One region of the Solibacillus sp. FSL K6-1523 genome, then DNA from elsewhere that is predicted to be linked to it. Evidence: predicted binding sites of a transcription regulator. Region 1 holds the regulator's gene; each other region holds the start of a gene.

The links. The regulator CtsR, encoded in region 1, represses protease genes until heat stress. The targets are predictions, from matches to a motif close to ATGGTCAATAAAGGTCAAACA.
Region 2: the regulator CtsR is predicted to act here: its motif matches at 1,694-1,714, upstream of MHI10_RS03500 (ATP-dependent Clp protease ATP-binding subunit).
Region 3: the regulator CtsR is predicted to act here: its motif matches at 1,718-1,738, upstream of clpP (ATP-dependent Clp endopeptidase proteolytic subunit ClpP).

What each region holds. Positions count from the first base shown of each region.
Region 1 covers NZ_JBBOSU010000001.1:4,309,432-4,313,722, forward strand. The annotation lists gene MHI10_RS20855 (protein arginine kinase) at 1-891, opposite strand, end outside; gene MHI10_RS20860 (UvrB/UvrC motif-containing protein) at 888-1,430, opposite strand; gene MHI10_RS20865 (CtsR family transcriptional regulator) at 1,443-1,907, opposite strand; gene MHI10_RS20870 (DUF4870 domain-containing protein) at 2,173-2,478, opposite strand; gene MHI10_RS20875 (acyltransferase) at 2,679-2,891, opposite strand; gene MHI10_RS20880 (globin-coupled sensor protein) at 3,069-4,291, shown strand, end outside.
Region 2 covers NZ_JBBOSU010000001.1:779,382-783,672, reverse strand. The annotation lists gene MHI10_RS03500 (ATP-dependent Clp protease ATP-binding subunit) at 1-1,543, opposite strand, end outside; gene MHI10_RS03495 (Crp/Fnr family transcriptional regulator) at 1,868-2,548, shown strand; gene MHI10_RS03490 (metal-sulfur cluster assembly factor) at 2,634-2,948, opposite strand; gene MHI10_RS03485 (alpha/beta fold hydrolase) at 3,195-3,953, opposite strand; gene MHI10_RS03480 (Cof-type HAD-IIB family hydrolase) at 4,080-4,291, shown strand, end outside.
Region 3 covers NZ_JBBOSU010000001.1:3,683,450-3,687,740, forward strand. The annotation lists gene MHI10_RS17685 (basic amino acid ABC transporter substrate-binding protein) at 1-388, opposite strand, end outside; tRNA gene MHI10_RS17690 (tRNA-Arg) at 1,390-1,464, opposite strand; gene clpP (ATP-dependent Clp endopeptidase proteolytic subunit ClpP) at 1,826-2,419, shown strand; gene MHI10_RS17700 (HPr family phosphocarrier protein) at 2,539-2,796, opposite strand; gene whiA (DNA-binding protein WhiA) at 2,905-3,852, opposite strand; gene MHI10_RS17710 (gluconeogenesis factor YvcK family protein) at 3,921-4,291, opposite strand, start outside.

The DNA of each region.
Region 1 (4,291 bases):
ACCGAGACGAACATTGGATAAGCAACTTGCCGCTTCCTCACTCGTTAAAATTTTGGCGTATTTTAAAGTACCTAGTGACCGACTCAAGCGATCTTCTAATGTCGATGGTGCACGAATTAGTAATGCTTTTCGAGCACTTTGCTCTTTTCGAATTACTTGTTCAACAACATCGCGTAACTCCTGCAAAATATCCAATTCAGATTTCCCTAGCGTTATTTGGTTAGAAATTTGGTAAACACTCCCCAAATTTTCACTTCCTTCTCCATATATACCCCTTACAACCATTCCTAATCTTGTCATCATTTGTATTAATGCATTCATTTGTTTTGTAACGGTTAAGGCTGGTAAATGGAGCATAACGGAGGCGCGTAAACCTGTACCGACATTCGTTGGGCAGCTCGTTAAATAGCCATATTGCTCTTGATAAGCAAAGTTAATATGTCGGCTTAAATAACGGTCTATTTTGCGTGCTTTCTCAAATGCATCCTCAATGTGCATTCCGCAGGCTAAACATTGTATTCGGATATGGTCCTCTTCATTCACCATAATGCTGAATGCTTCATCTTCTGTAATAAAAACGGAGCCAATTTTTTGACGTTTCGCTAAATTAGGGCTAATTAAATGTTTTTCAACTAAAATTTGGCGTTGCAATTGCGGTAAATCTTTTATAGGAAAATAAGAAAAACGATACGGGTTCTGTTCAATGGAGAATAAAGCATTCATCACTTGATCCTCTATTCCTTGCGCTTCCTCTTCAGTAAAACTATTCGGAAATCGTGTCCCAGCAATATTACGAGCAAATCGAATGCGTGTACTGATGACGATATCCGAATCATCTTCATTTTGCATCCAGCTCGGATTGGCATTCGTTAAAAAGTGCTCGATATTCATATCTGCTCCTCACCTCCCGAATAAACTTTACTTTCAAGTAACCGTATTTCATCTCGAATCTTTGCGGCATCTTCAAAGTATTCCGCCACAATGGCCTGCTGCAGTTGTTCCCGTAGCGCTTCAATTTGGTGCTTTATTTTTTCTATAGAAATTGTTTGTTCTTTAAAGCCAACATGTTTAGTACCTGCTTGAATCCGTTCAAGTAATTGTGGTAATTGCGCATTGAACGTTTCATAACAGTTTTCACACCCAAACTTACCTTGCTTTAAAAATTGCCGGTACGTCAAACCACATGTTGGACAATTTGTTGTTTTTTTCTCTGTTGCTTGTTTAATTTCTTTTGTAGTCGAAGCTGGTAAGAAATTCAGCCAATTAGAAATAAATTGTTGAATTGAAACGGGTTCCTCACTAACCTCAAATTGAAATGGGTGAAATTGTGCGGCACATATTTCGCAATAATACCGTTCAACTTTTTGATCATTTTGAACTTGTGTAACGGTCACATTGGCAGGTCTTTGCTTGCAATGTCCACATATCATCTAACAGCCCCCTCACTTCTCAAACGAAATTACTTTTAACATGGAACGCATAATATGCGCTCTTAGCTGATCGCGTAAAGGCAACGGTAATTGCAATGTCTCGCGATCCATTGCAGCTCTCATAATCATAGCCTCGCGCTCGGAAACAATCGATTCTTCAAGCATTCGGTATATTATGCGATTTGCATTTGTTTGCGCAATGTCATCACCAATTTGTGTGTCCATTTCATCTAACAAATCCTTTTTGGAGTGAATTGTAACACGCAAAATTCGAATATAACCTCCACCGCCACGCTTACTTTCTACTAAATAACCATGTTCAGCAGTAAATCGTGTATTGATGACGTAGTTGATTTGCGAAGGTACGCATTGAAACTTATCGGCAAGTTCACTTCGTTTAATTTCAATATGTCCTTGTCCTTTTAATTCAATAATCTCTTTTAAATACCCTTCAATAATGTCAGATATATTCCTCATGCTGTCTCTCACCTCACAACCGACTGACTTTGACTATCTTTGACTTAAATATACAATAGACAAAAAACGAAATGCAAATTATAACCCTTGCTTACTTTACAAAAGGAATTTGCTGAAACAAGTTAATTTCTCTCTTTACTTATGGGGATTTCCTTGAAAATTTATACATTTATTATTCAATTCGAACGATATCTGTTCAAAAACAACAAAACGGCGAAACCTGTTATAACAGATTTCACCGCTCTTTAATGAATGCTGAATTAAGTTAAATCCAACGACCTACAATTGGGTAATTCCAGTCCGAGTCAGATAACGCTTTTAGAATACCGATAACTGGGGCAATCCAGAAAATCGCTAAGAATACTAATAAGAATGGTAGTCCAATTAGTATAAATGACAGTACTCCCGCAATCGCGATTAAAATACCGAATATCACTTGGAATAATAACGCTTGAATCGAAAGTCGTTTCACATCTTCTTCCGTACTTATTAAGAAAAATAGAATCGGTACTAAAAAGGGAGCAAAAAATGCACTCGCATGAATAATTACTTTTGACCATTTAGATTCCATTTGTAATCAACCTCACTTTGTTTTTAAATTAATTAGCTTCGTTCAACATTCCGAAAAGCTATATAGCTTACACTCATTTATGTTCTACTTTATTTACGTATGACATTCAAAAAAGATTCATAAATTTTAACTATGTCCCAGCAATATTTTGAGATAAAAAAATCTCGACTATGTTCGTCGAGATTTTGGGTGTTACACCTTTAATAAGGACCGCGATCATCTGGATTATCCCCATCTTGGGGGAACAAGAAATACGAGATGACTGCTGTTAAAAGCGTCGCACCAATAACGATGAATATTCGACTTTGGTCTGGCACTTCTTGATAATTATTAACTAACATAATATTTGAGGCAATCGCAACTCCAACAGATAATGGTAATACAAACTTTAAACGACCTTTATGAAACTTCATCATACAACGTCCTTTACTTGTCAATATAAGTTATGTTTTCACCCTATATTTTACAATGTTTAAATTTAAAATACAAATGTCACTATTTTTCACAATATATAGTAAAAAGATACTGATTATTCAAATAAAATAGCGTATTATGTTTATAAGCGAGAAAATTATGAAACGAGGAAGACAATGGTTAATTGGTTCTCTAAATCATCTAAAGCTTCAAATCAAACATTTTTTGATCCAGCGAAATATTCTAATGAAGTTTATTTAGACATTTCCAAGTATCCTGAATTAAACAAGCAGCTTCAATTATTAAAATTTACACGAGAAGATTTAGCAATTATTAAACAGCTTCAACCGTATGCACATGACCTTATTCCTGTCATGGTAGAACAATTTTATGGGGCGATTAGTTTAAGCACAGATTTAGTACAAATTATTAAAAATACCACACAGATTGAACGATTAAAAGTGACATTGCGTAAGCACTTAGAAGATATATTTAATTGTCGTATTGATTCTGCTTACATTGAAGAACGAAAAATTATTGCGCACGTTCATGTAAGAATTGGTTTACAATCCAAATGGTATATCGCATCATTCCAATCATTGATGACGACATTTATTGACTTTATCCAAACGGTCAATATGCCTTCACAAGATATGGGACGTGCGATCAATGCCTTCTCCAAAATTATTAACTTTGAGCAACAACTCGTTATTGAAGCGTACGAGCTGGAAGAGCAGCGCATTCGAAATGAAGGGGAGCTTATTAAGCAAAAGTTAATCGATCGTATTCAACGTACTGCAACGGAATTAAATAGTATCAGTGATGAAACAAATGCGTCCCTTCAAGAAATTGCAGGACAAACAGAAGACATCACATTCGCTACAAAAGAAGGGCTCAATTTAGTAGCAGAAACTGAGGATAAATCTACTGTTGGTACAACCCATCTTGCTACCCAAACGGCTTTGATTGCAACGGTATTAGATGGCGTAGATATTTTAGAATCTTCCATGGTAAACTTGCGTCGTTCATCTCAAAAAATCTCTGAAATTGTTGGTCTCGTTACAGGAATTGCCGATCAAACAAACTTACTTGCTTTAAATGCCTCAATTGAAGCAGCAAGGGCTGGCGAGCACGGGAAAGGTTTTGCAGTTGTTGCGGAGGAAGTACGCAAACTAGCAGAGGAAACAAAAAATGCCGTGCAAAATGTTTCTCATCTCATTCAAGAAACCGAAGTAAATATTGAACAAATGTCTACTTCTGTTACGAGTGTGGATGAGCAAATAAAAATGAGTGTCGAAACACAAAAAAGTTTGGCTGACTCCTTCACTTCCATTACCGAAGCAGTATCAGGAATTAAATCAAAATACGAAGATACGACAGAAGATATTCAATCGATTTC
Region 2 (4,291 bases), 3.5 Mb from region 1:
CTTCCTCATAGCCGATATACCCTGGAGGCGCGCCAACTAATCGAGATACCGAATGTTTCTCCATATATTCACTCATATCAATCCGAATGAAATGATCCTCTGAGTCAAATAATTGTGCTGCTAATGCTTTGGCCAATTCTGTTTTTCCGACACCGGTTGGACCTAAAAATAAGAAACTACCAATCGGCTTATTTGGATCTTTAATACCCGAACGCGCACGCCATACCGCTTCTGTCACCAATGTAACTGCATCTTCTTGACCTACGACACGTTCATGCAATGTATCTTTTAAACGCAGTAATTTTCCTCGTTCTCCTTCTACAAGCTTCGTTACTGGAATACCTGTCCATCGAGAAATAATTTTTGCGATTTCTTCTTCTGTCACTTCTTCGCGTAGCATACGGTTGCCCTCTGTCTCTTTTAGCTGCTGCTCGAGTTCGGCAACTTCCTTTTCGAGCGTTGGAATTTTACTGTATTGCAATTCACCTGCACGCGCTAAATTACTATTCGTATGCACTAAATCTTCCGCTTCTGCAATATATTTTTTTAATAAATCCTTTTTGTCGCGGACGTTTTGAAGTCCATTTTTTTCGATATCCCATTGTTCCTGCATACTTTTCATCGCTTGTTCTAATTCATCGATTTCTTCGCTTAATATTTCAAGTCGCTTTTTACTCGCTGCATCTTTTTCTTTTTTCAATGCTTGCTGTTCAATTTTTAATTGTGTTAAACGGCGCGTTGCTTGATCAAGCTCTTGTGGCATCGAATCAATTTCAATTCGAATCATTGCGCACGCTTCATCGACTAGATCAATTGCTTTATCTGGTAAAAAACGATCGGTAATATAACGATTCGCTAATTGTGCTGCCGCAATAATGGCACGGTCATGTATGCGAACACCGCGGTGATGTTCCTCAAAACGATCTTTAATACCGCGTAAAATGGATACCGTATCTTCAATAGAAGGTTCTCTCACCATCACTTGTTGAAAGCGTCGTTCAAGTGCTGGATCTTTTTCGATATACATGCGGTATTCATCTAATGTCGTCGCACCAATACAGTGAAGTTCCCCTCTTGCAAGCATCGGTTTCAGCATATTGCCCGCATCCATGGCGCCATCGGATTTTCCCGCACCTACAATCGTATGAATTTCGTCGATGAATAAAATAATGCTCCCCTCTGCATCCTTCACCTGTTTTAACACAGCTTTTAAACGCTCTTCAAATTGTCCACGGTAACTTGCACCCGCGATTAATGCACTCATATCTAACTCATAAACTTGTGCTTCTTTTAACCCTTCTGGCACATCTTTCCGAACAATTCGTTGTGCTAATCCTTCAACAATAGCCGTTTTACCGACACCCGGTTCTCCGATTAGTACGGGATTATTTTTTGTCTTTCTTGATAAAATGCGAATGACATTTCTGATTTCTTCATCTCGTCCAATTACCGGGTCCATTTTCCCATTTTTAACTTGTTCAATTAAATTTCGTCCATATTGTTCAAGTGGCGGACGATTATCTTGTGTTTGATTAAATTGCATAAATATTGCACCCCTTATCAATTATGCCTCGGCATAATTGCGTCCTGAATCGGCTTTGTGCTTGCACAAAGAATTCCCTTCCGATTCTGTGACATCTGCCAGAGGCTTAACTTATTTCAACGGTTGTTTGAACAATCGCTGAAATAAGTTTTTTTGACCTTCTTTGACTAATTTAATTGTAGGTCAAAAATAATTAAATTTCAAATAATTGCACCTATTACTTTATCCCCTAAGACCTAAAATGTGGTATGATAATCCTATATTTAATTAGTAATAATTTTACATTTCAGTTGGAAGGATGTGATTTTTGTAGATACTTTACAAATGATCCCACAAAAAATTGCAGCAATATTTCACTCAAAGGGGACATTGATTAAAGCAGACAAAGGGATGCATATTTTCCAAGAAGGTGAATTAGCTGATCATATTTTTTTAATTCATAATGGTTCTATACAAATTAGTAAGGAAACAGAAAGTGGCAAAGAATTGACGATTCGTATTTGTAGTTCGAACAGCCTAATTGGAGAAAGTTTATTGTTTTGCGGCGAACAACATCATTCAACAACTGCAAAGACACTTGAATGTTCCAAACTATTTTCTATTCACAACAATCAATTTGAAACAATTTTAAATGAACAACCGACACTGCTTATAGAATTTTTAAAATGGATTCAAACAGAAAATATAAAAAACCAAAGCCGTTTACGTGACTTAGTTCTCCATGGCAAAAAGGGGGCTCTTTATTCCACTTTAATTCGCTTAGCTAATACGTACGGTGAATATCGAAATAACAATGAGGTGCATATTAACCTTGCATTGACGAATACAGAGATTGCAAATTTATGTGCAACGAGTCGAGAAATGGTCAATCGCATGCTTACTGACCTACGAAAGACAAACAAGATTAAGATGGAAAAAAGCTATATTACCATTCTTGATTTAAATTATTTAAAACAAGAAATTGATTGTGAAAATTGTCCGCTTGCCATATGTCGAATTGATTAATTACAGTCGTGTAAAATTATTTACAAGAAACAAAAAATGCAGAAACGTTGCATTCACAACATTCCTGCATTTTATTTTCCACCTTTTAACGAATACCTAATGCCATTTTCGCATAGCGTGACATATTGTCCTTTGACCATGCTGGCTGCCATACGATATTTACCTCAGTTTCTTTCACTTCTGGTAATTCGCTTAATGCCGTTTGCACTTGGTCTACGATAACTGGAGCCATTGGACACCCCATTGAAGTTAGTGTCATCGTCACTGTCGCGGCACCTTCATCTGTTAAATCTACGTCATATACTAAACCTAAGTTGACAATATCAACGCCAAGCTCCGGGTCAATTACGTTTTCTAATGCGCTATACATGCTATCTTTCATATCTTGATCAATCGCCATTTTTCGTTTCTCCTCCCGCAATCTTAATCAATTTCGCCTTAGCGTAATTGCGTCCAGATTTTTTTGAGCTTGCTCGAAAAACTCCTATAAAAAATCTGTGACATCCGCTGGGGCATTGGACCAACACAATGTTGGTCACTTAGGCATTGCCGCACGACGCGGCGTTTTTAGCCTAAGTTCCTCGATTCAGCTGGGATTTGATCCCTGCTGAATCGAGTTAACTGTTATCATATCAGAACTTGTAGGTTATGCCAAATGTTGTGCCAGCCAGTTTGTCACGTTAAGAATGCCACTACGCGATACAGCATGTCCTGCATTTGGTTCTGCAATATAGCGAATTGGGTACTGCTCTTCTTTCTCCTTCAACTGATCATAAAAATCTCGACTCATTCGATATGGCACAACGGAATCCTTTTGACCATGCCAAAAAATAATCGGACTTTGCTTCACATGCTCCATACGTTGTTCTAAATTATAGTGCGAAAGCATTTTTAATGTCGCCTCTTGCTGCGCAGGTGTCATCGGAAATTCAATTCCTTTTGCCTTAAACTCTTCCACTTGATGCTCTGCAAGCTTTGTAAAACTTGTCGTGCCCATGCAAATACCCGCCGTCTTGATCCACGGATAAATCGCTAAGCAACCAGAAGTGACAATGCCCCCCATTGAAGTGCCTGCAATCCCAATATTTTCGCTGCCAAGCAAGTTCTTCAATTTTAATTCTTGATAGATGGTATTGACCTCTTCAACTGATTTCAAAACAATTTTCCAAAAGTTTAAATTCATTTCATTTTCCGATAAATGGTTCGTACGTTCCCCGTGCATAAGTGCATCTGGTAATATAACCCGTACCCCCTTTTCAACCAGCTGATACGCGTAATGAAGATTATGCTCTTTTGCACTTAAAAAGCCGTGTAAAAAAATTACAACAGGCGTCTCATTATCCATCGATTCATCATAAACATGTAATAGTGGGATTGCCTTCCACTTTTCATTTTTTACAATCACGTTATTCACCTCTAAACGATATACTTTCCCCTATTACTTTAGCAGAATATTGAAAACGTTACAAAACTTTGACGCGTGCTATTTTTTGAAGGTACAATAATAAGGATGTAAAGGAGGTTTTTCCGAATGAAAGAACATTTAATCGTATTAGATTTAGATGGTACATTATTAACCGATGAGCAAAAGATTTCAGCTCTTACAAAAGAAACATTAATGAAGGCGAAAGCTGCTGGCCACCATGTCATGATTGCGACAGGTCGCCCTTACCGAGCAAGTCAAATTTACTATGAGGAATTGGGGCTCATTACACCGATTGTCAATTTTAACGGTGCTTTCGT
Region 3 (4,291 bases), 630 kb from region 1:
CATAGTAAGGTGCTGTGAAGTCATATGTTTCTTTACGGTCATCTGTAATGGTAATAGCCGCTGCCCCCATATCAATTCCACCAGTAGTTACTTGGCTCAACATCGCATCCCAGCCAGTATTTTTCATTTCTGTTTCGATGCCCATTTCCTCACCGATCGCCGCTAAAATTTCTGCATCTAATCCAACAACATTCCCTTTCGTGTCTAAATATTCAAACGGTGCATATGTTGCTTCTGTACCCGCAACAATCTTTGTAATTTCTCCATCTCCATCTCCATCTCCATCTGTTGATGATCCTGTAGAACCTTTGTCTGCACCACACGCCGCTAAAATCATTGTCGCTGCTGCAAATGGTGCAATTAGTTTAAATAATTTATTCTTTTTCATAATCTATTTCCTCCTAAGGTTTCATTTTTCCATTCATTGTTTTTAATTAGTTTCACCTATTATAATAATTTCACAATTAATATACAACATGAAATTTTTAAAATATTGATTATTAATGTATATTAATGCATTTTTATGTACTAAACAAGCATTATTTTTATGTTTTATAAATAATTATTCATTCACTCTAATGAAACCCTATGTTAAACATGCATATTCCCCTTATAAAGGTACAACAAAAAAAGAGGTCAACTCCGAAATCTATTCTTGAAATAAATTTGCGCAGTCTTATTGTAATTACGTAGCTTTAAAAATTGAAGTCGTACTTTGAGAGGCATGAAAATTGGCTAGTTTCAACAGATTAATGGCTAGTTTATGGAAAAGTTTGGCTAGTTATAACGGAGAAACGGGAAAATCTATTGAAGAATCAAAAAAAACGCAACACATTTAATAGATGTGTTGCGCTAGAAAGTTAATTATAAGTTTAAAAAGATTGAGTTTGGGATAAAATGAATCGGTACAGTGATTATCTTATCCCTTTAACCTTCATCCCCCATTGTAGATTACAGTTTACGGCACTATCTCTACAATTGGTATATATAAGTATATTAAAACAGTAAAATGGTGCCCATAAAAGGCATAATAGAATGGCTACATCGCATTATCTTTTAAATAGATGCGTAGCTTTTGTTTATTGTCGAAAAAAGTCGTTTTTTCTTACAACAAATATACCATTTATTAATGTACTAATTATTGAGCAGTTTTTCAAGCAATTACAATTTTTTTTAGAAAGATTTTTAAGTTTGTGAACTTTCGGTTAAAACTTGGGGGAAGTTGTAATGTTCCACACGGTTTTGGAGTCAAATATAATGGGAAGTTCCTTTTCATTTTAAACGCTTTTTTTGAAAATACGTTCGTATAAAGTAAATCCCCATAAATGCTGATAATTCAACATCTAGAGGGATTTATATGTAATCATTATTGAATCTTTATAAGTTAGTTGGCGCCCTCGGAGGGAATCGAACCCCCAGCGCAAGAACCGGAATCTTACGTGTTATCCATTACACCACGAGGGCTTCATTAATCAATTACACCTTGCGTAATTGCGTCCAGATTTTTTCGAGCTCTCTCGAAAAACTTCCTTTAAAAATCTGTGACATCCGCTGAGGCTTAACTTGATTCAGTCAGGGTTTGAATACCCAATTGCACTTTTTGGAATTTCCCCCCACTTATAGATGTGGAGGAATTTTGCAGAGTCAAGTTATTGTTGACGACCCTCCTATTATACAAAGGCTTGGCTTATTTTACAACTACGAAAATCAGACTTTATATTTGACCATCCTTGACTAACACGTGTATTATAGGTATACAGCTGGAATGCTTACCAATTTCAGCACAAGTAAACGAATTTAGCTTTTAACAGGGGAGGATTTTACAATGAATTTAATTCCTACAGTTATTGAACAAACAAACCGCGGTGAGCGTGCTTATGATATTTATTCACGTTTACTGAAGGACCGTATTATTTTACTAGGAAGTGCGATTGATGACAACGTAGCAAACTCAATCGTTGCACAACTTTTATTCCTAGAAGCAGAAGATCCAGATAAGGATATTCACCTTTACATTAACTCTCCAGGTGGCTCAATTACTTCAGGTATGGCCATCTATGACACAATGAACTTCATCAAGCCAGACGTTTCAACAATTTGTATCGGTATGGCTGCTTCAATGGGTGCTTTCCTATTATCTGCGGGCGCAAAAGGTAAACGTATTGCATTACCTAACTCAGAAGTAATGATTCACCAACCTTTAGGCGGCGCACAAGGTCAAGCAACTGAAATTGAAATTGCTGCAAAACGTATTTTATTCCTACGTGAAAAATTAAACCGCATCATGGCTGAAAATTCTGGTCAAGATTACGAAACACTTGCTCGCGATACAGATCGTGATAACTTCATGACTGCCGAACAAGCAAAAGAGTACGGTTTAATTGATAAAATTTACAATCGCAACGATTTGAAGAAGTAAAAATGTAAACTAAAACGCCCCTCACCTTTTACTCATGGTGAAGGGCGTTTTTTATCCTGCACAAAAAACACAAACAATTGGAATCATTCCATTTGTTTGTGTCATGTGAACTTGCTTGATTAATCTTCTTTTTCAATTAATGCTTGCAATGAATCGATTGCCTTTTCTTCATCATGGCCTTCTGCTACTAATGTGACAACTGTTCCTTTTGCAACAGCTAAGCTCATAATGCCCATAATTGATTTGGCATTGACCTTTTTATGGTCCTTTTGCAAAAAGACATCTGCTTTATATCGGTTTGCCTCTTGTACGAATAATGCTGCTTGCCTAGCTTGTAAGCCAGATTTTAATTTTACTTCAACTTGCTTTTCTACCATATGAAAAACTCCCTTTCACAACCGTTCCTTACTCTATATACTTCATCTTATCTAAATTATCCAAAAAGAACAATCAATGAATACATGATTTATGAAATCGTTCACATTTTATTTGATTACATGCTCACCGCGACGTATTGCTTCGGCGATTTCATCAATTTTTCGTAAACGGTGATTGACACCTGATTTACTTACCACGCCAGCAGATACCATTTCACCAAGTTCTTTTAAAGTAACATCTTGATATTCCACACGCAATCTTGCAATCTCACGTAGTTTATCTGGTAGCTGATCTAAACCAATCGCTTGATCAATATAGCGGATATTTTCTACTTGTCTTAATGCGGCACCAATTGTTTTGTTTAAATTCGCTGTTTCGCAATTAACGATGCGATTGACACTATTGCGCATATCTCGAACGATGCGAACATCCTCAAACTTTAACATCGCTTGGTGTGCCCCTACTAAATTTAAGAAATCAGATATTTTTTCTGCTTCTTTTAAATAGGTTACGAAGCCTTTTTTTCGTTCAATCGTTTTCGCATTCAAATCATAACAGTTCATCAGGTCGGCTAATGCTTCTGCATGCTCCATATATAAAGAATATACTTCTAAATGATAGGAAGATGTTTCTGGATTATTGACCGATCCCCCCGCCAAAAATGCTCCTCGTAAATAAGCACGGCGTTGATTATTTTTCTCAATAAATACATCGGATATTGTATGATTCAGTTCAAATGTATCGGATAGTATTTCTAAATCTGCTAATAGTTCACGAGCGCCATCACGAATACGGCAAATATAAACATTGTTCTTTTTCAAACGCATCTTTTTTCGAACAAGTAATTCTACGGTATATGGGTACAGTTTCTTCACGATGGTATAAAGCCTTCTCGCAATCGCGGCGTTCTCCGTTTGTACATCTAAACTGAGCTGGCGATTGGCAAAGCTTAATGAACCATTCATGCGAATAAGAGCAGACACTTCTGCCTTTAAACTGTTGTCATCCGCTTCAATTTGTGTGAGTTCTTTTTTCATTTCTGATGCAAACGACATGAATTTGTTCCCCCTTTCCTAGCAAACTATGTACACTTACGCTTACAAGTTTCATTATTTATTATTGATTACTCTTTATTTTGACAAGCATATTCACATAACCAATCGGCTAAATTTTTTGCATCATGCCGGACGACACCATTTTGAATAATAGCAATCTCTTTTTGAATTACCTTAATGCCCATTTCCTCTAATTTATCGACATCAAATTGCACGGGTTCTGCATTTTCTTCACGATAATTTTCATAAATTGATGGAGGTAATTTCTTTTCATTAATGAGCAAAGCCTCGATAAACGGTTGCCCCACATGCGCATGAATCGCTTCGATATGTTGTGATGCTGTGTAATGAATCGTTTCCCCAAGCTGCGTCATTAAGTTGGCAATGTAAATTTTTTGTCCTTTTGCGCGCACAACAGCCTCCCCAATTCCTTTTACAA